Regions from separate parts of the Paenibacillus sp. FSL R7-277 genome, predicted to be linked through region 1. Evidence: riboswitches for the same ligand, from Rfam matches in the RefSeq annotation. Region 1 holds a riboswitch; each other region holds the start of a gene.
The links. A riboswitch is a leader RNA that binds a small molecule or an ion and turns the genes downstream of it on or off. The one in region 1 is predicted to bind thiamine pyrophosphate.
Positions count from the first base shown of each region.

Region 2: linked by a shared signal. The riboswitch ahead of thiC (phosphomethylpyrimidine synthase ThiC) and the one ahead of C173_RS31160 (ABC transporter substrate-binding protein) in region 1 are both predicted to bind thiamine pyrophosphate.
Region 3: linked by a shared signal. The riboswitch ahead of C173_RS23450 (ABC transporter ATP-binding protein) and the one ahead of C173_RS31160 (ABC transporter substrate-binding protein) in region 1 are both predicted to bind thiamine pyrophosphate.

Region 1 covers NZ_ASPX01000119.1:70,403-78,538, reverse strand. The annotation lists gene C173_RS31190 (ABC transporter permease) at 1-415, shown strand, start outside; gene C173_RS31185 (sensor histidine kinase) at 419-1,576, shown strand; gene C173_RS31180 (response regulator transcription factor) at 1,573-2,175, shown strand; gene C173_RS31175 (ABC transporter ATP-binding protein) at 2,486-3,310, opposite strand; gene C173_RS31170 (ABC transporter permease) at 3,390-4,151, opposite strand; gene C173_RS31165 (thiamine-binding protein) at 4,148-4,441, opposite strand; gene C173_RS31160 (ABC transporter substrate-binding protein) at 4,494-5,567, opposite strand; TPP riboswitch at 5,717-5,827, opposite strand; gene C173_RS31155 (hypothetical protein) at 5,900-7,351, opposite strand; gene C173_RS31150 (MFS transporter) at 7,400-8,136, opposite strand, start outside.
Region 2 covers NZ_ASPX01000045.1:16,566-24,701, forward strand. The annotation lists gene hisIE (bifunctional phosphoribosyl-AMP cyclohydrolase/phosphoribosyl-ATP diphosphatase HisIE) at 1-142, shown strand, start outside; gene hisJ (histidinol-phosphatase HisJ) at 157-984, shown strand; gene C173_RS15625 (ribose-phosphate diphosphokinase) at 1,008-1,955, shown strand; gene C173_RS15630 (tetratricopeptide repeat protein) at 2,122-3,570, shown strand; gene trxB (thioredoxin-disulfide reductase) at 3,617-4,570, shown strand; TPP riboswitch at 4,620-4,726, shown strand; gene thiC (phosphomethylpyrimidine synthase ThiC) at 4,878-6,569, shown strand; gene C173_RS15645 (DUF1858 domain-containing protein) at 6,785-7,012, shown strand; gene C173_RS15650 (DUF438 domain-containing protein) at 7,027-8,136, shown strand, end outside.
Region 3 covers NZ_ASPX01000080.1:301,128-309,263, forward strand. The annotation lists gene C173_RS23425 (amino acid ABC transporter ATP-binding protein) at 133-882, opposite strand; gene C173_RS23430 (amino acid ABC transporter permease) at 901-1,569, opposite strand; gene C173_RS23435 (amino acid ABC transporter substrate-binding protein) at 1,569-2,423, opposite strand; gene C173_RS23440 (DHA2 family efflux MFS transporter permease subunit) at 2,697-4,217, opposite strand; gene C173_RS23445 (TetR/AcrR family transcriptional regulator) at 4,399-5,055, shown strand; TPP riboswitch at 5,122-5,224, shown strand; gene C173_RS23450 (ABC transporter ATP-binding protein) at 5,356-6,123, shown strand; gene C173_RS23455 (ABC transporter permease) at 6,104-6,880, shown strand; gene C173_RS23460 (ABC transporter substrate-binding protein) at 6,877-7,962, shown strand; gene thiM (hydroxyethylthiazole kinase) at 7,981-8,136, shown strand, end outside.

The DNA of each region.
Region 1 (8,136 bases):
GCATCTGTTCTCGGTTCTGTGTATTTTCGCAGCCGGGTACCTGATTAACGGGGTATCGCTGACAGCAGCGCAGTGGCTGCTTAGCGGACTGTGGCTGCTTGCGGGCTCTCTGCCTTTTCTGGCGCTGGGTACGATTATCGGGTCCATGAAGCGGGTGGATACGGCCAGCGGGGTGAGCAATGTGCTCTATATGGGGCTGGCGGTGGCCGGGGGCATGTGGATGCCTCTGGAGATTATGCCTAAGCTGATGCAGAAGATCGGACACTGGCTGCCGTCCTACAATTATGGAGATGGAGCCTGGGCGATTGTAGCGGGAGATTCCCCGTCGTGGAAGGCCGTACTGCTGCTGCTCGGTTACCTGGCTGTATTTATGTTATTATCGGTCTATATAAGGCGAAAACAGGAAGCGGTGTAATCCATGGTGGCACGTAAGCAGTTCCGGATATTTCCGAAAAGATTCGGCTTCTTCCCCTATATCTGGCTGTTCTATCTGGTGTTCCCGGTGCTGAATCTCGATGGCTACAGCGGCTATAAGCTGGTGTGGGGAGTGGCGCTGCTCCTGCTGTTCCTGGTGATTTACCGCCAGCTCTACTGGGCGGAAGAGAGAACGTATACGGCCTGGCTGGGGCTGCAGATGCTGATTATTGTCGTGCTAACCGTAGTCTATAGCCCCTACAACATGTATATGGGCTTCTTCACCAGCAACTTTATCGGCTGGTATACCGACTTGCGCCGGTTCAGACGGGCCTTGGCCATATTCACAGCTATGCTGATCGCGTTGGCTCTGCTGTCCCTGGATCAAATGTATAGCACGGGGGGATTGCTGTTCATGGTGCCCTTTGCGCTGATGATGCTGATTAGTCCCTTCGGTATCCGCTCCATGAACCGGCGGAGGATGCTGGAGAAGGAGCTGGATCAGGCCAATGAGGTGATTAGAGAGATGATCAAGCGCGAGGAACGGATGCGCATCGCCCGCGATCTGCATGACACGATGGGACACACGCTGTCACTGATTACCTTGAAGAGCCAGCTTATTGAGAAAATGGTGGTGAAGAACCCCGAGCGGGCGCAGGCGGAAGCCCGTGAGATCCAGCGGACCTCGCGGGCCGCGTTGCGCCAGGTGCGGGAGCTGGTCTCAGAGATGCGTGCAGTCTCAGTTGCCGAAGAGCTGGTTGAGGCAGCGGAGATGCTGCGCAGTGCGGAGATCGCGCTTGAAGTTGAAGGGGATGCAGCACTGCTAGGCGTATCCGCTCTGACGCAGAGTATTCTCAGCCTCTGCATCAAGGAGGGCGTGACCAACATCGTCAAGCACAGCCGTGCGGACCAGTGCCGGATCAGCATCGTAATGACACCCGGCGAGGTACAGATTACGCTGGAGGATAACGGCATAGGGGTAGATGCCTGCGGCTCGGAGAGCACGGATCGCCGGGACGGCAATGGCATGAAGGGAATGGGCGAGCGGCTGGCCCTGATTGACGGTTCACTGACGCTTGCCCAGAGACCCGGAGGGGGAACCCGGCTGACGGTGGTCACACCAAGAGTAGTTAAGGATGGAAAGGATGGGGAAACGGCATGATCAGCATCATAATTGCCGAAGATCAGCGGCTGCTGCGCGGCGCGATGGCATCGCTGCTCGATCTGGAGGAGGATATTGAGGTAGCGGGCGAAGCGGGAGACGGGGCGGAGGCGTTGGCTCTGATCGAGCGTGTCCAGCCGGATGTGTGTCTGATGGATATTGAGATGCCGCTGATGAGCGGTCTGGAGGTGGCCGAGCTGCTGAAGTCGCGGGGCTGCCGCACCAAAATCATTATCCTGACCACCTTCGCCCGTCCCGGTTATTTCGAGCGCGGGGTGAAGGCCGGGATTCAGGGGTATCTGCTGAAGGATGAGCCGGTGGATAAGCTGGCGGATGCCATCCGCCGCGTGATGGGCGGGGGCCGCGAGGTCTCCCCCGAGCTGGTGTTCGGCAGCCTGCGCGAAGAGAACCCGCTCTCGGACCGGGAGCGGGAGATTCTGAAGCTGGCTGCCGCAGGCCGCAGCGCCGGAGAGATCGCCGCGGCGCTCCACCTCTCCTATGGCACGGTCCGCAACTACATCTCGGAGATACTCAGCAAGCTTGCGGTCAAGACCCGGATCGAAGCCGTGCGGCTGGCGGAGGACAAGGGCTGGATGTAGGGCGGGGCGTGTGCGGAATGTAAGCGAAAAACCGATCACAATGGGACCGTGGGTAGCGCGAAGGCCAAATGTAAGCGAAAAACTGATCACAATGGGACCGTGGGTAGCGCGTAGGCCAAATGTAATCGAAAAACCGACCATAATGGGACTGGGTGCAGCTCGTGGTCCGAATATAATCGAAAAACCGACCATAATGGGACTGGAGGCAGCTCGTGGTCCAAATATAATCGAAAAACCGACCACATTAGGCTGGCGGGCACATAGCAAATAACCTCCCTACACGGGGAGGTTATACCGCCGGAGTGGTTACTTAGCTCTGGCTCTTCGCCTGCTCCTCGCGCATCCACTCTGAGAGCTGGCGCCGCATCCGGAGGAACTCCGGCGAATCGGCGATTTCTTCGCGGCGCGGGCGCGGGAACGGGACCTCCACGGTGTGGAGGACGGAGCCGGGACGTCCGGAGAAAACATAGATGCGGGTGGAGAGCAGCAGCGCCTCTTCAATGTTATGGGTGATGAACAGCACGGAACGGCGGTTCTCCTCCCACAGCTCCAGCAGCCAGCGCTGCATCTGCTCGCGGGTCAGCGCATCGAGCGCGCTGAACGGCTCGTCGAGCAGCATCAGCTCCTGCGGCGCGAGCATGGCCCGCAGGAAGGCGGCCCGCTGCTGCATGCCGCCGGACAGCATGTGCGGGTAGGCCCGCTCGAAGCCGCCGAGGCCGATCTTCGCCAGCCAGTGGCGCGCAGCCTCACGCGCCTCCCGCTGCGGGGCGCCTTGCAGCTCGCCGCCAAGCAGGACGTTGTCCAGCGTGCTGCGCCACGGGAACAGCGCGGGCTGCTGCGGCATATAGCTGATCTTGCCGCGCTGCCCGGTCACAGGGATGCCGTTCATGCGGACGGTTCCGGTATCCGGCAGCGTAAGGCCGCCGATAATGTGGAACAGCGTGCTTTTGCCGCAGCCGGACGGGCCGACAATGGAGACGAATTCCTGCGGCTCCACGGTCAGGGACACCTGATTCAGCACCTGTGTCTCCCGGCGGCGGTGCTTGAACGACTTGCTGATGCCGCTGACTTCGAGCGCAGGCGGCACACTCCGTGTACCCAGGCGTCCGTCTCCGTCCGCCTTCTCCAGTTCAATCCTCGTAAGCTCAGACACTTCGCGTAACCTCCTTCAGTTGATTATAAGTACTTCCGTGTTGGGATATCCTCCCGTGGCATTAAGCTTCCTTGCGCGGCTTCCAGCGCACCAGCCATCTCTCCAGGAGGGCAATGAGCGCGAATAATACGAGACTCAGCAGCACGATAATAGCGATGGCCACGAACATCCGGTCCGCACGGTAAGAGGACTTCTGCAGCAGCATATAGTAGCCGATCCCTTTGTCGGCGCCGATCCACTCGGCCACCACTGCGCCCATCACCGCATAAGTGGCGGAGATTTTGAGCCCGGAGAACAGGGAGGGCAGCGAGCCGGGAAGCTCCAGCTTGGTGAAGATCTGCCACTTGCCTGCACCGGCCATCTTCATATAATTCAGCATTACCCGGTCGCTTTGCGTCAGCCCGCCCATAGTCGCAACAGCCACAGGGAAGAAGCAGACGAGGGTGATCAGGATGATTTTGGGCAGCAGGCCGAAACCGAACCAGATAATCAGCAGCGGGGCAAGCGCAATGGAGGGCACATTCTGGCTGAGGATCAGCAGCGGATAGAGCGCTCGCTTGATCCAGGGCAGCAGATGCAGCAGCAAGGCGGTGAGCAGGCCGATGCCAGTGCCGACCGGGAAGCCGATCAGGGTCAACCGCAGCGTGGCGGCGGTGTGCTCCCAGATCCCGGAGGCGTTATTCTTCGTCTCACGCGCGATATCCGCGGGGCTGGGCAGCTGGTAAGCCGGGATGTCGAACAGCATGACCGATAGCTGCCATATCCCGACAAAAAAGAGGACCGCCACAAAGGGCGGCCACACTAGCTTCCAGGTGCTTCTCACGGCCGGTATTTCTCCGTCAGCTTCTCCATGCTGATGCCGCCCGGATTATGGGCGATCTTGATCTGTGAGATGACACTAGGACTGCCGGAAGCGATCAGCGCCTCATGCATATCACGCACAATATCCAGCAGCTCGGACAGCTCGCCTTCCATCGTGGTCTCCAGCGGATTCACCTGATGCTTCACGCCTGACTTTTGAATCACCTCTATAGCCTTGTCCACGTAAGGGATGGAATCCTCGTTGTTCGGTGTCTTCGGAATTACCTGAATGCTGAGCAGTGTATTAGCCATGATGAATCCTTCCTCTCCAAGTTAAGTATAAGATTCCCGCCATGCGGGTTCATTATGATTCCGGCAAAAATTCATTCGTAAACGTACTCTCCGCATCCAGCGGCTTATCCAGCAGCTTCAGGCCGTACATCCAGTCGGCGTAATTCTTCCAGATCTCAAGCTTCTGCTCACCCCAGCGCGGGGCGTCGTCCTTGTATTTCGGGCTAAGCCATTTCTGGCTGGCCAGCACCAGCTTGGGGTCCAGATCAGGTACAGCATCGGACAAGACCGTCGCGGCTTCTTCCGGGTTATCGATAGCGTACTGATACCCCTTGGACGTAGCCTTAAGGAAGGCCTTCACCACTTCAGGGTGCTCGGCGATCTCCTTCTCGCTGGTGGTCAGCACCGGTGTGTAGTAATCCAGCTGCGGCGCATAATCCTTAAGATAGAGCATATCCAGCGGCTCCCCGCGCAGCTCGGCTTCCACCCCGGTCCAGGCATAGAAGATCCAGGCGAAGTCAATATCCCGCTTCACGGCTGTGAAAAAGTCCGCTTCGCCGATATTCACCAGCTTCACCTTGGAGACATCCCCGCCTTCGGGGTCCATAATGGCTTTCATGGCAGCCTGCTCTGCAGGGGAGCCCCAGCCTCCGTACGTTTTGCCTTCAAAATCCTTCGGCGTCTTAATATTGCGGTCCTTCGGAGCCGCAAAGCCCGAGGTATTATGCTGAATGATTGCAGCAATCGACACCAGCGGCACATCCTGCAGGCGGGCCAGGGTCAGCGCCTCCTGGGCGCTGATGCCGAACTGGGCTTCGCCGGAAGTGACCATTGTATCCGACCCGGCAGCGCCTGGCTGTACAATCTGTACGTCAAGACCTTCCTCCGCGTAATAGCCCAGCTCCTTGGCTGCATACAGGCCGGTATGATTCGTGTTCGGCGTCCAGTCCAGGGCAATCTTGACCGGGGTCAGCGCCTTAGGTGCATCCGTGGGTGCAGCTGCGGTTGCATCAGGTGCAGCCGTACTGTTCCCGGCAGCAGGTGCACTGGCCCCCGCATTGCCGCTGTTGTTCCCGCCGCCACATCCCGCGACCGTGAGAACCAGCATGGAACTGAGCAGCAGCATTACTGTTTTTTTGACTCCCATTTCTCTTTCTCTCTCCTTCCAGCAACCCCTGGTCTTCAGAGCTTACAGAAACCCTATTCCTGTACATCCTTAGAATCAAAAAAGCGTCCCGAAGATCGGGACGCCAGTTACTTGCGTGAGGGGAATTCAGCTTCAGTACCGCTTAAGGCACTGTGCCGAATGAAGATTCCTACGCTGGCATTATCCAGATCAGGTATAAGGGTCAGTATCTTGTGGGATACAATCTCAGCCGGCCAATTCCAGCACCCCTGGTTCTATAAAGTTCACGGGTATTGCTATGTTCTTACGGTGTATTATAGACGGCAGCTTCGACATTGTCCACCCTCTGTGTCTTAATCCCTCGTATAATGCCGCTTCTTGCGGCGGCTGCGGATGCCGTTCCAGATCTCTCTCAGCGTTAAGCCGACACTGACGGTGATCCCCGAGAAGGTCAGGAACAGAGCCAGATACTCGAACACGGAGTACTCCAGCATTTTGCTCCAGTCAATCTGGCCCTTCAGATCCTCGATGACCTGATTCATCCCGTATATTCCGCTGATGACCGTAAATACGGTGAGCACCATCAGGAGCGTATCCCGCCGTTTGGCCTGGAATTTGTCCTGATACTGGAACAGGTCATTGAGGGTCATTTTCACCTCATCAAACAGGGCATCATTGCCATACACCTTACGCAGCTGAAAAAAAATCTCCCGCCCCTGCGACTGCGAAATCAGCTCCAGGAAGTAGAATTTGGCCGAGAATTTGTTGATCAGGAAGATCAGATTCTCGATCTCGTCGTTATCGTGGTTGATGCGCAGCCGGGAGTGGAGGTTGGCGAGCTTCAGCAGCACGATTTTATGAAAAATACTCAGCAGCATTCCGTAATAATATTCGCCGTACATCTGGCTGATCAGGCCTGCGGCAATCTCCGGCTTCGCCCGGCTCACGCAGCAGAAGGTCTGCTCATTGGTCATATAGTAGGTGTCCGGCCCCCAGCGGCTATAGCAATGCTCCCGGGTGTACTGCTTGATATAATCCGGATCACTTGCACTCATGTACGGGCTGCCGTCGATGGTCAGACCATCCACCTGAGAGGCACGGTAGAGCATTTCGACACTGATCTCTTCCTCGTCCTCAGGGAGATTAACGCCGTAGAAGGCCTGCACCAGCATTCGTTCATCGACGAAGAAGGGCAGGGTCTCGAAATAATTGCCATTCGTCTCCGCAGGATCGAGATACGGCTCCAGCCCGGCTGCCAGATGCCTGAACACGAAGTCCTCCACCCGGGCAAAAGACTTCTTATGACAATGGATGAAGGTATGCTCATCCTGAACGCTTACATCCTCCAGGTTGCGGAACCGGTCGGCGAATTCGAGCACCATGCTGAAGGGGAGATTCTCTTCCTCAATAGCCACTCTTACCGTCAGGAAGCCCAGCTCGAACGGGCAGAGGAACACATCGGTCGACAGCACGCGGAAGGGAACCGTCTGAAAGGGCATTTGCAGCCCGCACAGCAGATCACTCACCCGGGAAAAGCGGCGGAAGGAATCCCTGTCCTTCTCATGCGGAAACAAGACATGGGCGGCAAACGGAAGATAGCTGCGCTCCATTTTCTCATGGGATACACAGTGGTTCTCTCCGTAATAGGCATGCTCCAGTTCCTTGTTCTCAAGAAAAAAACGCGTAAATCCATCCTTCTGTAAACTCTCAATCAGCTCTTCATCGACCTCGGCCTTGATGGAGAAGGGGAAAATGAATTGCAGCAAGGCGGTATGCAGAGTGGGCTCAGAATGCAGTTCAGCCATGTGTGGGTTCCATCCTTATTCACAGAATATGGACCTTGTTGTATACAATTACCCGATTCTCCAGGCGGTTACGCTCAGCACGAATAACAGCGCGGCAAAAGCGGCCAAAAGTCCCGAGGTCTGGGCGATCTGCAGATGATCCATGGACCAGCCGGTCAGCAGCGGCAGCACCGCGCCGCCGATTCCGCCGGAGGCGATCATAATGCTCGGCGTGGATTCTTCCGCGCCGGGCAGCAGCTTGCTGGAGAAGACCAGCGCGATGGAGAAGATGCCGGACATGAACAGGCCAAGCAGCAGGATGATGGCAAAGGCGGCAAGCCGGTGACTGGCGAACGGGAAAATAATAAGCAGCAGCAAAGCGGCAAAGCAGCTGACGAGCACATAGATGCGGTAGGAAATCTTCTCGGCGATGACACCGGCGAACAGTCTACCTGCCGACATGGCAAGCCAGAAGAAGGTCACCGTGAGCGCAGCCGCGGCCTCGCTCATGCCCAGCTTCGCGATGAAGATCGCCGGCATGAAATTCACCAGGCTCATCTCAGTGCCTACATAGAGAAAGAAGAACAGAATGAACAAGCCAAGGACAACCCATTGCTTGCCCTTGTAAGGCAGGGACAATTTTCTGGTGGTACCCGCTGCCGCAGCGCGGTCAGGGCGGGCAGACCGCTCATTCAGCGTGCTGTCCAGCGGGCCGAATCTGCTCTTCGCCCAGAAGAGCAGCGAGAGGAGGGAGAAGGCGGCAACGATCAGGAAGGCCAGCCTCCACTGCCCTGCGGCAATCAGCG
Region 2 (8,136 bases), on a different contig from region 1:
AAACAAAGATAATGCCGAGCTGCGCCTGGAGGTCAGCGATCTGATCTATCACCTGCTCGTGCTGCTGCAGGAGCGCAAGCTTCCGCTGGATGAGATTCTTGAAGAGCTGAGCGCCCGCCATGAACGGCCGCGGCGGGACTAGGAGGGCACTTCAGCATGCACATCGATTATCATACCCATCATGAACGCTGCGGCCATGCGGTCGGGAAGCTGGAGGAGTATGTGCAGCGGGGCATCGCTCTGGGGCTTGAGCAGCTTGGGCTGTCGGATCATCTGCCGCTGATCCATGTCGACCCGGACCACTACTATCCCGAGATGGCTATGCCTCTTGCGGAGCTTCCGCGATATGTGGAGGAATGCCTTACGCTGAAGGAGCGCTACCGGGGCACGATTGAGCTGCGGGTCGGGCTGGAGGCGGATTATATTGAGGGATATGAGGAGCAGATCCGCGAGCTTTTGGCACCCTATCCGTGGGATTATCTGATTGGCTCGGTGCATTTCCTGGGAGAATGGGATATTACCGACCACCGGCAGACCCATGGCTGGGAAGGCCAGGATGTCATGGCGGTATACCGCCGCTATTATGATGCTGTACAGAAGTCGGCGTTATCAGGATTATATGATATTATAGGACATATGGACGTCATCAAAAGGTTCGGTTACGGACCCCGGACGCCGGAGGACCTGGCGGAGGCTAAGAAGCTTGAGCTGGATACGCTGAAGGTCATTGCCCGCAGCGGCATCGCGATGGAGCTGAATGCTTCCGGGCTGTCCAAGCCGTGCGCCGAGATGTTCCCGGCAGAGCATGTGCTTGTTCAGGCGCTTGAGCTGGGCATTCCACTCACGGTTGGCTCTGATGCGCATGATCCCATGAAGCTGGGAGACGGCTTAACAGAGGCCCGGGACATGCTCTGGCGCACCGGCTTCCGCGAACTGGCCGTCTTTGAAGGACGCCGCCGTACATCTGTTCCGTTCAGCGTATAAATTTATAATCCCAGGAGGGTACTATGCATCATCAATTACGGATTTTTTCCGGTTCGTCGAATCCGAAGCTTGCCGCTGATATTGCGGAGCGCCTTGGTGCGCCGCTTGGCCAGATTAAGCTGACCCGTTTCAAAAGCGGCGAGATTTATGTGCATTATGAAGAGAGCATCCGGAACTGCGACGTATTTTTGGTGCAATCCCTGGCTCATCCGATTAACGAGCTGTTTGTAGAGCTGCTGGTCATGATTGATGCCGCCAAGCGCGCATCGGCCAGAACGGTGAACATTATCGTTCCCTATTACGGGTACGCCCGGCAGGAGCGTAAGTCCGCACCACGTGAGCCGATCTCGGCCAAAATGGTCGCCGATGTGCTGACCACCGCCGGTGCAACGCGCGTAATTACGATTGATCTGCATGCCGCAGCCATACAGGGATTCTTCAATATTCCGGTCGATCATCTGACGGCGCTTGATCTGATTAGCGGTTATCTGAAGGTGAAGGGGCTTACCGATCTGGTCGTGGTCTCCCCGGATGCGGGACGAGCGTCCATGGCGGAGAAGCTGGCCAGCCGGCTGGATTCGCCGTTCGCCATCATGATTAAGAAGCGTCCGGCGCATAATGAATCGGTGATTACGCATGTCATTGGTGATGTGGAAGGCAGGACGCCAATCATTATAGAGGATCTTATAGATACCGGAACCACGATCGTCAATGTGGTGGAGGGCCTGAAGGAGCGGGGTGCCCGGAACAGTATCGTCTGTGCTACGCACGGACTGTTCTCCGGGGATGCGCTTGAGCGGATGGATCATCCCAATATCGACGAGATTGTCATTACCGATTCGATTGCCCTGCCGGACGAGCATTCCAGCAGATTCGCGGTGCTCTCGGTAGCTCCCATGCTGGCTGAGGCCACGCGTATTATCATCGAGGGCGGTTCCATAGATAAGCTGTTCAGAGACGCGGGGATTTAACTCCCGCGTCTTTTTTTGAGCTTTTCCCTCCCGTTAGCTCTCTCTCTGAGACTTGAGAATCTCGTTGCCACATGTGGTATACTGTGTGAAGAAGACAGCCGAGACCATAAATGGAAACGAACAGGTAAGGCTAGGGAAGCTGAAACAAGGGAGGTGCCTTGCTTCCATGATAGAGAGAACTTCAGAGAATGCCGCGGAGCACAGTAATGTCATTCCGGTCACTCTGGATGCCAATTTTTTCTTTGAAAGAGCCGTTCGGTCGCTGGACCGCTTTCAATATGATAAGGCATTAAGAAATTTTCGCAAAGCTGTTGAATATGAGCCGGATAATCCGGTGAATCATTGCAATATGGCGGGTATATTATCTGAGATGGGCAATTATACCGCATCTAACGAGATTCTTATCCATGTTCTGGAGAAAATCGACCCCGCTATGACGGAATGCCATTTCTACATGGCTAATAACTTCGCCAATATGGAAAGCTTTGAAGAGGCGGAGCGTTCGCTGGTCACTTACTTGGAAGAGGATGCTAACGGCGAGTTCATGACCGAATCCGAAGAACTGATGGAGCTGCTGCAATATGAGCTGAACCGGCCTGCTCCGCTGGTGCGTATCCGTAGCCGTGAGGGAGTCGTAGAGCATGACCGGGCGCGGAGTCTGCTGGAGGAGGGTAAGTTCCCTCAGGCTGTAGAGCTGCTGGAGGAGATCACTGCGGGTACCCCGGATTTTTTGGCTGCGCATAATAATCTGGCACTAGCTCATTTCTATATGGGCCGGTTCGCCAAGGCGAAGGAATGTCTGAATGAGGTGCTGAAGCAAGACCCCGGCAATCTGCACGCTCTGTGCAATATGGCCATCTTCCTGCAGTATGCAGGAGATAAGGAACAGCTTGAAACGCTGCTCGGTATGCTAGAAGCAACGGTGCCGTTCCATCAGGAGCATGTATTCAAAATGGCTACAACCATGGGTATCCTGGGCCGGCACGCTGCCGCTTACAGCCATTTCCGCCGTCTGCTGAAGGACGAGGAGGTCGCCGGAGACGCCGGGCTGTATCATTACTGTGCCGCGGCGGCAAGCAATAGCGGAAGACATGATGAGGCACTGCGCTGCTGGAGACAGGCAGCCAAGCTGGACCCTGCTTCCGCTGTCCCTGCGTTCTTCCTGTCCCAGCTCCAGCAGGCCCGGGCAGAAGGACACCCTATGCCTGCTGTCAGCTATAACTATCAGCTGCCCTTCCAGGAGCAGCTGAAGCAGTGGAAGGGCAATACAGGCAGATTCACTGAAGAAGTGCGGAATAATCCGCTGCTGCGCGCCTCGTTCTTCTGGGCGCTGCGCTACGGCGATTCCGCTACGAAGCTTCAGGTGACCGAGGCTCTCCGCTGGATTGAGGACGAGGAGATGTCCGAGGTACTGCGCGGAGTTCTGGAGCAGGAGCCACTGCAGGAGGACCGCCTGCAGGAGGCGGCATTGTTCAGCCTTCAGCGGCTGATCGGGGAGAACCTGAATGAAGCCGGCGGCTCGCCCGGCGAAGAGCAGGAGCCTGCGGCTGCTCCCGGACCCAAGGGGATGCTGCCCGGAACCGGCGGCTTATCGCCGTCCACTACCCGCATTTGAAGCAATTGCTGTTGTAAGAACACCTACTTGTAAGGAGGCCAATGTAATGTACAAAACGATTGTAATCGGAACAGGCCCGGCCGGGCTGACTGCCGCGATTTATCTGGCGCGTGCGAACCTGAGCCCGCTGGTCATTGAAGGCTTGCAGCCGGGGGGACAACTGACAACGACGACAGAAGTGGAGAACTTTCCAGGCTTCCCTGAAGGGATTCTGGGTCCGGACCTGATGGACAATATGCGCAAGCAGGCGGAACGCTTCGGCGCTGAATTCAAGAATGGCTGGGTGGAGTCGGTGGACTTCTCACAGCGTCCGTTCAAGGTAACAGTGGACGGAATGGGTGTACTGGAAGCGGAGTCGGTTATTATTTCAACCGGGGCCTCTGCAAGATATCTGGGCATTCCGGGCGAGCAGGAGAATGTGGGACGCGGGGTCAGCACCTGTGCGACCTGTGACGGCTTCTTTTTCCGTAATAAAAAGATTGTCGTCGTCGGCGGCGGAGACTCCGCTATGGAGGAAGCCAGCTTCCTGACCCGCTTTGCGTCCAGTGTAACGCTGGTTCACCGCCGTCCCGAGCTGCGGGCCTCGAAGATCATGCAGGACCGGGCGCGTGACAACAGCAAGGTAACCTGGGCCTTGAACCGCACACCGGTTGAAGTAACGGTAGGAGAGACCGGAGTGAAGGGCCTTACGGTGCTTAACAATGAGACAGGTCTGACAGAATTGGTGGAGGCAGACGGCGTGTTCGTAGCGATTGGACACACACCGAACACAGCCTTCTTGGGCGGGCAGATCAATACGGATGAGAATGGCTATATCGTGGTGAATCCGGGTACCACCGAGACCAACATCCCGGGTGTATTCGCCTGTGGCGATGTACAGGATACACGTTACCGTCAAGCGATATCGGCAGCGGGAACCGGCTGTATGGCCGCTATGGATGCCGAGAAGTTCCTGGAAGGCACGATGGTGCACGACTGGAGCGAATCGCTGGACAAATAACGGGTTTACAAGAATTACCCATACAGGTAAAATGTATTTAATTAGATAAGATACCCACTAGGGGAGCCTGAATAGGCTGAGACGGGAAAATTGAATTTCCGGACCCTTGAACCTGATCTGGATCATACCAGCGTAGGAAAGTGGAGTCGGACCTTTTTTGAATACAGTCTTATTTGGCTGTTCCTTTAATAAAGCCGCTCCAGGTGGAGCGGCTTTTTGACTTGCAGGAATCTATAGATTCTTCAGCTCAATCTGCTGCGTGACCTCTTATCTGATGAGTGTACAGAGCGAAGAGGAGGAGATTGAAATGACAGGAAGTAAAAACGAAGAGGTGGATCTTTCGGGATTCCCCGCAAGCCGTAAAGTGTATGTGGAGGGCTCACGCCCGGATATCCGGGTTCCGATGCGGGAGATCAGCCTCAGCAGAACCGAAGGCGTTGCCGGGGAAGAGGAAAATGCTCCGCTGCGTGTCTATGACACAAGCGGTATGTACACGGATGCCGCGGAGGAGACGGACATTCGGAGGGGGCTGCCGCCGCACCGTTCAAGCTGGATCGCGGAGCGTGGCGATTCGGAGGAGTACACCGGAAGAGCCGTCCGGCCGGAGGATAACGGAATGCGCAGAGAAGGGGCTGCCGCAGAAGCTTATCCAGGACTGCGCAGGAATCCCAGGCGGGCCTATGCAGGAGGCAATGTGACCCAGCTGCATTATGCAAGGCAAGGGATCATCACACCGGAAATGGAGTATATTGCGATCCGGGAGAATATCCGGCCGGAGTTCGTAAGGGATGAGGTGGCTGCGGGCCGTGCTATTATTCCGGCCAATATCAATCACCCGGAGAGTGAGCCGATGATTATCGGCCGTAACTTCCTGGTGAAGATCAATGCCAACATCGGAAATTCGGCGGTCACTTCTTCTATTGAAGAGGAGGTGGAGAAGATGCGGTGGGCGACCCGTTGGGGGGCTGATACCATCATGGATCTCTCCACCGGCGCTAAGATCCATACCACCCGGGAGTGGATTATCCGCAATTCTCCTGTGCCGGTCGGGACAGTGCCCATATACCAGGCGCTGGAGAAGGTGAACGGTATAGCCGAGGATTTAACCTGGGAGCTCTATCGCGACACGCTGATCGAGCAGGCGGAGCAGGGGGTGGATTACTTCACCATTCATGCCGGGGTGCTGCGGCGCTATATTCCGTTCACTGCCCGGAGAATGACCGGCATCGTATCCCGGGGCGGATCGATTATGGCTGCCTGGTGCCTGGCCCATCAGCAGGAGAACTTCCTGTACACACACTTCGAAGATATATGTGAGATCATGAAGATGTATGATGTGGCCTTCTCGCTGGGGGATGGCCTGCGTCCCGGCTCTATCGCTGATGCCAATGACGAAGCTCAGTTCGCCGAGCTGGAGACGCTGGGAGAGCTGACGGCGCTTGCCTGGAAGCACGATGTTCAGGTTATGGTAGAAGGTCCGGGCCATGTGCCAATGCACAAGATCAAGGAGAATATGGACAAGCAGCTTGAGATTTGCCACGAAGCCCCTTTCTACACCCTCGGTCCGCTAACTACGGATATTGCACCCGGCTATGATCACATCACGTCGGCCATCGGGGCAGCGATAATCGGGGGCCTTGGAACGGCAATGCTGTGTTACGTTACACCTAAGGAGCATTTAGGCCTGCCTGACAAGAATGATGTGCGCGAAGGCGTCATTACCTACAAAATTGCTGCACATGCCGCAGACCTCGCCAAGGGACATCCGGGTGCGCAGGACCGGGACAACGCGCTGTCCAAGGCGCGGTTCGAGTTCCGCTGGCGCGATCAGTTTCATCTCTCCCTGGACCCGGAAAGGGCGCAGGCGTATCATGATGAGACCCTGCCTGCGGAGGGGGCAAAGCAGGCGCATTTCTGCTCGATGTGCGGCCCTAAATTCTGCAGCATGCGGATTTCGCATGATATCCGGAATTCCCATAGATGGAGCCAATCACTGTAACTTAGCTGCATGACCTAATCTATATGTAGGTACGTTGTTCATGGCCGAGAGGCCGTGATTACAGCGGAAACGTATTATTCTGAGGCTATCTCCCCAAGCTGAATGGCTGGCGGGGATAGTCTTTTTGTAGTTAGTGATTACAATCACAATTTACCCCTGTACCCTATGCTAAGCTGGTGTTGAGAAGAATTCTCATTAGTGAGGTGTGCAAAAGGATGAGCAAAGCGTTGAAGCTGGATGAATCGGTCTTTGAGCTGGTAACCAGGCACCCGGAAGTGGTGGAGATCATGGTGGAACTGGGTTTTCGTGATATTGCGAAGCCTGGAATGCTGCAGACTGCAGGACGATTGATGACCCTGTCCAAAGGAATGAAATTAAAGAAAATAGAGCTGGAAACCGTTCGGCTGGCCTTTCAGCAGCATGGTTTCGAGATTATAGAATAGAAGGAGAGATTGTGATGAGCGAACTGATTAATAACCGCGAGGTCGATATTCCGGAACAGACACGCCGCCAGGCTATGCTGAGAGAGATCATCAAGGAGCTGCATGCGGGCAAAAGCGTGGAGGAGGTTAAGGCGCGTTTTGAAGAAGCGGTAGGCGATGTTACGGTGGAGGAAATCTCCGCCATGGAGCACTCTCTGATGACCGAGGAAGGCATTCCGGTAGAGGAAGTACAACGCCTCTGCTCCGTGCATACGGCAATCTTCAAGGGCTCGATTGAACAGATCCACCGTTCTTCTAAGCCTGAGGAGCAGCCCGGTCATCCCGTGCATACGTTCAAGCTGGAGAACCGGGAGATCGAACGTCTGGTCAACTTCCGGCTGGAGCTGCATGCGGATAAGTTCAAGAAGAACGACAGCGATGAGATTATCTATAAGCTGCTGGAGGACCTGAGTCTGCTGCTGGATCTCGACAAGCATTACAGCCGCAAGGAGAATCTGCTCTTCCCTTACCTGGAGAAGTACGGCATATACGGTCCTACGAAGGTAATGTGGGGAGTGGATGACGGAATCCGCAATATGATCAAGGAAGCCAAGAAGGCGCTTAGCGCCTATAACGGGGACAGCGGGCAGATTACAGCCGCACTGGAGGAGATCATTAAGGAAGTCAATGAGATGATCTTCAAGGAAGAGAATATTCTGCTCCCGATGGCGCTGGATAAGCTGACTGAGGATGAGTGGGTCAAAATCGCCCGCGAAAGCGATGAAATCGGCTTCTGCCTGACTGCGCCCGACCAGGAATGGATACCGGAACGTGCAGCGGAGCCTGAGGGTGCTGATGTTCCGGCGGAAGAAGGGGAAGGCCTGTCCCCGCAGGGCTTCATCCGGTTCGAGACCGGGCTGCTGTCGCTCCACCAGCTCGAGACGCTGATGAATCATCTGCCGGTGGATCTGACCTTTATCGACGAGAACGATGTCGTCCGCTACTTCTCGCATGGCAAGGAACGGATCTTCGCCCGGACGAAGGCCGTTATCGGCCGCACCGTACAGAACTGCCATCCGCCGCAAAGTGTGCATGTTGTTGAGAAGCTGCTGGCTGATTTCAAAGCCGGAGTGAAGGATGCCGAA
Region 3 (8,136 bases), on a different contig from region 1:
CAGCCATTTGCACTCGGTTTTACGCATGTACACTATATCCGCAATGGACAGTAACTATAATTTCCTACAAAACAATAAAAAGGCAGACCAGGACTCCCCTCCCGGTCTGCCTTAATATACTCCGTCCCGCAATCACTCTTCCCCGCTTAGCCGGTTCAGGAATTGAAGTGCGCGCGGGTTCTTCGTCTGCTCCAGTACCTCCCGGGGGGTTCCCTGCTCCAGAATGACTCCGTTATCCATCAGGATGATCCGGTCGGCCACATCGGCCGCGAATTTCATCTCATGGGTGACGATGACCATGGTCATGCCTTCCCGGGCCAGCTGCTTGATGACCTTCAGCACCTCGCCGACCAGCTCAGGATCAAGCGCCGAGGTCGGCTCATCAAACAGCAGCACCTCCGGCGAGACCGCCATGGCGCGGGCTATCGCTACACGCTGCTGCTGGCCGCCGGACAGCTGATGCGGATACGCATCTGCCTTGTCTGCCAGACCCACCTTGTCCAAGAGTGCCAGCGCCTTGCTGCGCGCTTCCTCCTTGGAACGCTTTTGTACCGTGATCTGTCCCTCCATGACATTGCCGATCGCCGTCATATGCGGGAACAGATTATAGGACTGGAACACCATTCCTGTCTGCTGGCGCAGGGACAGTACGGTACGCTGTGGAATTTTGGCGCCCGGGGTGAAATCCAGCTTAATCGTGTTCAGCGTAAGACTGCCCTTGTCAGGGGTCTCCAGCAGGTTGAAGCAGCGCAGCAGCGTGGTTTTGCCGGAGCCGGAAGGTCCGATGATGACCATGACCTGGCCGTGTTCAACGGCGAGATCCACACCTTTTAGCACCGCAAGCGGCCCGAAGGACTTATGTAAATCGCGTATTTCAATCATGCGTATGCCTCCTTAACCTTAACTGGCCGAATACCGGTCCAGCCGCTTCTCCAAGTAATTCTGCAGCGCCGATAACACGGAACAGAACAGCAGATAGAACAACGCCGCTTCGCAATATAGCAGCAGGGGTTCATAGGAGGTCGCCACAATCTGCTGGGCTTTTCGGAAAATCTCAACATAAGTAATACTGGCCGCAAGCGAAGTATCCTTAACCAGGCTAATAAAAGAATTCGATAACGGCGGAACCGACACACGGGCCGCTTGAGGCAATATCACCCGGCGCAGAGCCTGCTTCCGGCTCATTCCCACCGAGAACGCGGCCTCCCACTGGCCTTTGTGGATAGACAGGATGGCAGCCCGGACAATCTCGGAGGAGTAGGCCCCAACACTGAGCGTGAACCCGATGACAGCGGCGATGAACGGATCAAGCACAATCCCGGCAGCGGGCAGTCCATAGAAAATAATAAACAGCTGCACCAGCAGCGGCGTTCCCCGAATCACCCAGACGTAGAAGCGGGCGATCAGCCGCGGAAGCCTCCAGGAGGACAGCCGGGCAAGTGCCGTAATTACAGCCAGCAGCAGGCCCAGGATGAATGATACCAGTGCTAACGGAAGGGTAAAAGCCACCCCTGCTTTGAACAGAGGCAGCAATGAATCGAGAAATATTTGTATTTGGCGGTCATCCATCATTTCGATACGTCAGTGCCGAAGTACTTCTCGGAGATCTTAAGGTAGGTTCCGTCGCTCTTCATAGCGGTCAGTGCTTCGTTCACAGCCTGCACCAGCTCGTCATTCCCTTTCAGGAAGACTGCGGCACTATGCGAGCCTTCGGCAATCTCATCCACCTGCTTGATCTTAACATCCGGCTTCTGCTTCTTCAGATCTAGGAAAGACAAGCCGTCATTGACAGTGGCGTCAATCCGTCCGGAGAGCAGCAGATCAATCGCCTGGTTGAAGCCTTCGGTAGATACGATCTCGGCACCGTTGTCTGTGGCGATTTTGCCGAGGTTGCTGGTGAGCGACTGGCCGGCTTTTTTACCCTTGAGATCAGCGAATGTCTTAATATCCTGATTATCCTCCGGCACGATCAGCACAGCCTTGGAGACAATATACGGATCGGAGAAATCATATTTCACTTTGCGCTCATCGGTGATAGAGACTTCATTGAAGATCACATCGAAGCGCTTCGCATCCATCCCGGCAAAAATCCCATCCCATTGCGTCTCAATGAACTCCGGCTTCACACCCAGGCGCTTGGTGACTTCTTCGGCGATCTCGACATCGAAGCCCGTCAGCTTGCCGTCTGCATCATGGAAGGTGAACGGTGCGTAGGTCCCTTCAGTTCCGATGCGCAGCTTACCGCTGGCTTTGACGGCTTCCAGGCTGTTCTGCTCCCCGGAAGCTGCACCCTCTGTAGCCGCAGCCGTAGGTTCAGCCGGAGTGTTGCCGCCCGTTGCTGTCTTGTCCGTATTGTTGCTTCCGCAAGCCGCAGCCGTGACCATGGTCAGGAGCAGCATAATAGTTAGACTTAGTTTTTTCATTCGATGAATCCCCTCTCGTATCTTCTTCTCTTCAGGCACCGTAATTAGTGACAAAATGAATCGTAACACCGGGGTGTTACCTCCGTCAATAACTTTTTCCGATTATATGCATCGGATTTATATTGTATTGATTTTCCATAGCTTAGCTTGCCCCAAATTCTGCTCCTGCATCAGGATATTCAGAACAGAAATCAACAAAAAAAAGCGACCCTCCGGCAAAAGGAGAATCGCTGCTCTATGGATGTTACAAGCTCTGCTTCTGTGTGGGCATAGCTATACGTGCATGATTTCCGGTGCCGCCTTTTCCTTGGAACGCTCAGCTCCGGAATGGCGGCCCCGCCGCAGCAGCAGTCCAAGGACCGCACCGCCAAGCGCGACAAACATCATAATGTGGAACGTGTCCGCGAAGCCTTGCGACAATACCGTCTGCTTAGCCAGCAGAAGCGCATCCTGCGAAGCGCCTGCGGTACTCTTTCCGGCAGCGGCAGCGGCCTCCTGCATCTCGGTACCGCGCGCCGTTGTTCTTGCCGTCAGAATCGTAACCAGCGTCGAGACGGCCAGCGAGGTAATTACCTGCTGCATCGAGTTCGTCAGCGAGGTTACCCGGTTCACCAGATGGCTTGGCGCCTTGTTGAGCAGATGCGTATTCATCGGCATCATCATCATACCCATTCCGGCCCCGCACATGATCAGCGGAAGGATCAGGTCGCGGCTCTGCGTGGTAAGATCCACATGGGAATACTGGAATAACGCACCGGAGACCAGACTGAGACCGCAGACCACGAGCCAGCGCACACCGATCCGGTCGAACAGTATTCCGGCAATTGGCATCATCAGCCCGGAAGCGATCGCTTGCGGCAGCAGCGTCAGGCCGGTATCAAATGCGCCGAAGCCGCGGGCCTGCTGCAGAAATTGCGGGAGCAGGAATAACGCGCCATATAAGCCGAACTGGGCAATCCACTGCACGATGATCCCTGTCGTGAAATCAACGGATTTCAGAATCCGCAGCTCCAGCAGCGGTGTCTTGGAGCGCAGTTCAGCGATGACAAAAGCGATCAGCGCCACAGCGCCCAGCAGCAGCCCGATCAGCGTCTTCTCAGAGGTCCAGCTCTGCGCGCCCTGGCTGACCCCGTAAGTGAGCGAAGCAAACGCCAGCGGGCCAAGAACCATACCGAGCTTATCCATGCCGGGCACGCTGTTCTTCGCCGCATTCGGCAGCTTGCGCAGTCCGATCAGCACAGCAATGATGCCAATCGGAATATTAATGAGGAAGATCCAGCGCCAGGAATGGTATTCAACCAGCCAGCCCGACAATACCGGACCAATAGCGGGTGCGAACAGGACGGGAATGCCCATAATCCCCATGACAACGCCAACCTTACTTTTGGGAGCCAGTCTGTACACATAGGCCATCCCGACAGGGAGCACACAGCCGCCGCCAAGTCCCTGAATGACCCGGAAAACAATCAGCCATTCGGCGCTGCTTGGTGTAGCACACAGAATCGAACCTATCGTAAACACAATTACCGCCGTCAGGAAGACCGTCTTGGCCCCGAACCGGTCAGACAGCCAGCCTGACAGCGGAATAACTGAAGCCTGAGCCAGCATATATCCGGTAACTACCCACTGCAGCGTATGCAGGTCCGTCTTGAAATCCACCACCAGCCTGGACAAGGCTACATTCATCGCCGTACTGTCCAGCACAACCATAAATACTCCGGCAATAATGGCCAGCAGCGGAACCAGAATGCTGGACAGCCGGAAATCGGCTTCCTGCTTCAAGGTCTGATCCATGTCTCTTCTCCTCCTGAGCTGTCCGCGTTCTACATTGACCTGCGGGCAGATTGTTCTATATAATGAGTGAACGGACAACTGTCCGTAAGTGCAATTCATAGTCTACGGACAATTGTCCGTTGTGTCAATTCTTTTATTTATTTTTCTGTAAATCGCTGATTTATTTCTGAAAGGGGTTCTCATGAAAAAGCCAGACACCGATGCTGCACAGCTCCCGCGCTCAGCTCCGCAAGCCAAAGAATCCGCTCCGCCCGAGTCCGCCGATCCTTATGTACAGCGGATTCTTGAAGCTGCACGCCAGTTGTTCACCGAGAGCGGACTTGAGGCAGTCAGCATGTACAGCATTGCCAAGCGGGCAGGCATAGGACAAGGCTCCCTGTACCGCCGCTTCACGGACAAGGGTGAGATCTGTTCTGCACTGCTGAAGGGCAGCGCAGATCAATTCCTGTCCGGGCTGGAGCAGCAGGTGGCTGCCAGTGCCGGTGAAGCTCCGGCTCTCGCTCAGCTGCAGAGCAGCATTGAGCAGATTGCCGATTTCATTGAGCAGTATGCTGAGCTGCTGAATATGATCAAAGCCGAGTTCACCGGTAAGAAGCAGCTGACCCAGTTTGAGCATCCTTTTTTTCAGCGGCTGGGGGTGATGATGACAGAGCTGCTGCAGCGTGCTGCGGAGGGCGGTGAGATTATTGACATTGATCCTGCCTTTGCGGCCACGGCCTTAATCTCTGTCCTCAGCCCAGATCTGTACCTGTATGAGCAAAAGCGGCACCACTCCTCCAAACTGGACATCTCCCGGGGCATCGTCACCTTGTTCGTGACCGGTCTGGCGAAGCGCTGACCGCCTGCTCTTTACAAGAGGGGAATTTGTGGTATATTAAGTAGCAATTACGAATTCAATAGCAATATTATTCACTAGGGGAGTCGGCCGACTGAGACGGAGCTTAAGCTCCGGACCCTTTGAACCTGATCTGGATCATACCAGCGGAGGGAAGTGGAGCAGAATGTATCAGTGGTTCCCGTCACAGGGCCGCAGCCGACTGTACCTTCCGCCCCATTCATTGCCTCCGGGAATGAATGGGGCTTTTTTGTGCTCCGCGCAGGTTCTATTTCAATCCGGGGAGGTTTCGTACATAGTCTTATGATCAACATTAGCAATCTATCCTATGCTTTCGGGACCGGTTCGTCCCGGACACCCGTCTTCTCAGAGCTATCCATGAATGTGCAGCGCGGCGAATTCATTTCTGTTGTAGGCGGAAGCGGATGCGGCAAAAGCACCTTGTTCAAAATCATCGCCGGCCTGCTGGAGCCGGACAACGGCAGGATTACGCTGAACGGAGCCGAGTCCGCTACAGCAGCGAAGAGGCTGGGCAGTGTGGCCTACATGCCGCAGCAGGATCTCCTCCTGCCTTGGCGGACCGTAATGGACAATTGTCTGCTGCCCTGGGAACTCAAGCGCAGCCGTCCCAAAGCGGCCGCCGTGGCCGAGATTCGTACCCTGCTGCAACGCTTCGGCCTAGAGGGAACCGAAGGGGCTTATCCCCAGGAGCTGTCCGGCGGGATGCGCCAGCGCGTGGCGGTCCTCCGCACCGTGGCGGCGGGGAATGACCTGCTGCTTCTCGATGAGCCGTTCGGGGCGCTCGATGCCATTACCAAGCGCTCACTGCAGCGCTGGCTGCTCGAGTTATGGGCGGAGCTGGACAAGACGGTGCTGTTCATCACCCATGATCTGGAGGAGGCTCTGCTGCTCAGTGACAGAATCTATCTAATGACGGGCAGTGGCGGCGGGATGCAGGAATTCCCAGCCGGTCTCCCCCGTCCGCGTCATCACAGTCTGAACTATCAACCGCAGTTCGCCGCCCTGCGCCAGGAATTGGAGCTGAAGCTATATGAGAACCGCCGCTCCTAGAAGATTGCTCCAGCATTACGGTCCGGCTTCCCTGCTCGCCCTGCTGACGCTTGCAGTCTGGGAGACTGTAGCGCGGCTGGGCCTGGTTCCTTCCTTCATTCTTCCGGCTCCGTCTGCGGTCTGCAAGGCCTTGCTGGAGGAACGCCGCCTGTTATTCGGGGTGCATCTGCCGGCTACACTGCTTGAGGTACTCACGGGCTTCGCACTGTCTGTGGTCTGCGGCTGCCTGCTGGGAGTCGCCATGCACCTGTTCAGTCCGCTGGCCAAGGCGCTGTACCCGCTGCTGATCATCAGCCAGACGGTTCCGCTGATCGCGCTCTCTCCCCTGTTCATCATGTGGTTCGGCTACACCCTATGGAGTAAGGTCGCCGTTGTCTTCCTGACCGCTTTCTTCCCGGTGGTCATCGGCACCTATGACGGCTTGTCCAAGAACACGGACGCCTACCGGGAGCTGCTGCTGACATATGGCGCGAACCGTTGGCAGATTCTCGGGAAGGTGGGCGTTCCGCTGGCCCTGCCCTCTTTTTTCTCCGGACTGAAGCTGTCGGCTGTGTACTGTGTGATCGGTGCAACCATCGGGGAATGGCTTGGAGGCAGCCAGGGATTGGGCTATTTCAGCCGCAGAATGGCAGGGAATCTCCAGAGTGCCAAGATGTTCGCCGCTGTTGTCTTGTTATCCGTGCTCGGTATCCTGCTGTTTCTGGCTGTCGCCGCACTGGAGAAGATTATTCTGAAGAAAAGAGGACGTTATTCATGACTACTATCCGCTATTTCCGTTATCTGCACCATGCGATTTCAAGGCCAACCGTTCTACTGTCTGCTCTGCTGCTCTGTATGCTGCCCGTCCTGGCAGGCTGCACCAATACGAACAGTCCGGCAGCCTCCGGCTCTTCGGCGGGGACTACAGCCACTTCTGAAGCTGGGACTGGAGCCGAAGGCGCAGTCCATAAGCTGACGATTATGCTCGACTGGTATCCCAATGCTGTCCACTCTTTTTTGTATGCGGCAGAGGCTGAAGGCTATTTCGCCGAGGAAGGTCTGGAGGTTGATATTCAGATGCCGGCCGATACCAATGATGCGCTGAAGCTTGTTGCTGCGGGAAAGGTGGACCTGGCACTCAGTTACCAGCCGCAGGTATTGATGGCACGGGGGGAGCAGATTCCGGTCAAGTCGATTGCCGCGCTGGTGCGCCACCCGCTGAATCATCTTATGGTAGCCGCAGACAGCGGCATTACCCGCCCCGGAGAGCTGTCCGGCAAGCAAGCCGGATATTCCTCCGTCCCGTTGTATGAAGCCATGCTGAACACGATGGTCAAAAGCGATGGCGGGGACCCTTCCTCCCTCAAGCTGGTGGATGTCGGCTATGAGCTGATTCCTGCTCTCTCCACCGGACGGGTGGATGGCATTATGGGCGGATTCATCAATCATGAGCAGCTGATTCTGGAGCAGCAAGGCCATCCGGTCCGCTCTTTCAATCCTGTGGATTACGGGGTCCCGGACTATTATGAGCTGGTGCTGGTCGCCAGTGAGCAAGGACTGCAGGATTCGCAAGGCTATTATCAGAAGTTCGTGGATGCGATCAGAAAAGGCCAGCAGTATGTAGCCGATCACCCGGATGAAGCACTGAAGCTTCTGCTTGCCCATCAGGAGGATACCGCTCCACTGGATGAAGCGATTGAGAAGCGCAGTCTGGAGATCCTGCTGCCGCTGATGGATGCCGGTTCCCAGCCCTTCGGCTATCAGGACAGCGCATCATGGGAGAAGGTGAACCAGTGGCTGAGCGAGAACGGTCTGCTGGCTGCCGAAGTGGATGTTAAGAATGCTTTTATTAATTTTTAATTACATCTTTCAGGAGGAATTCATATGTCTTATCTGTCCAAAGTACGCCAGGCGAATCCGCTGGTGCATAATATCACGAATATCGTAGTCGCTAACTTCACAGCTAATGGGCTTCTGGCCCTGGGAGCTTCGCCGTTCATGGCCGATGCCATTGAAGAAGTAGCGGATGTCGCC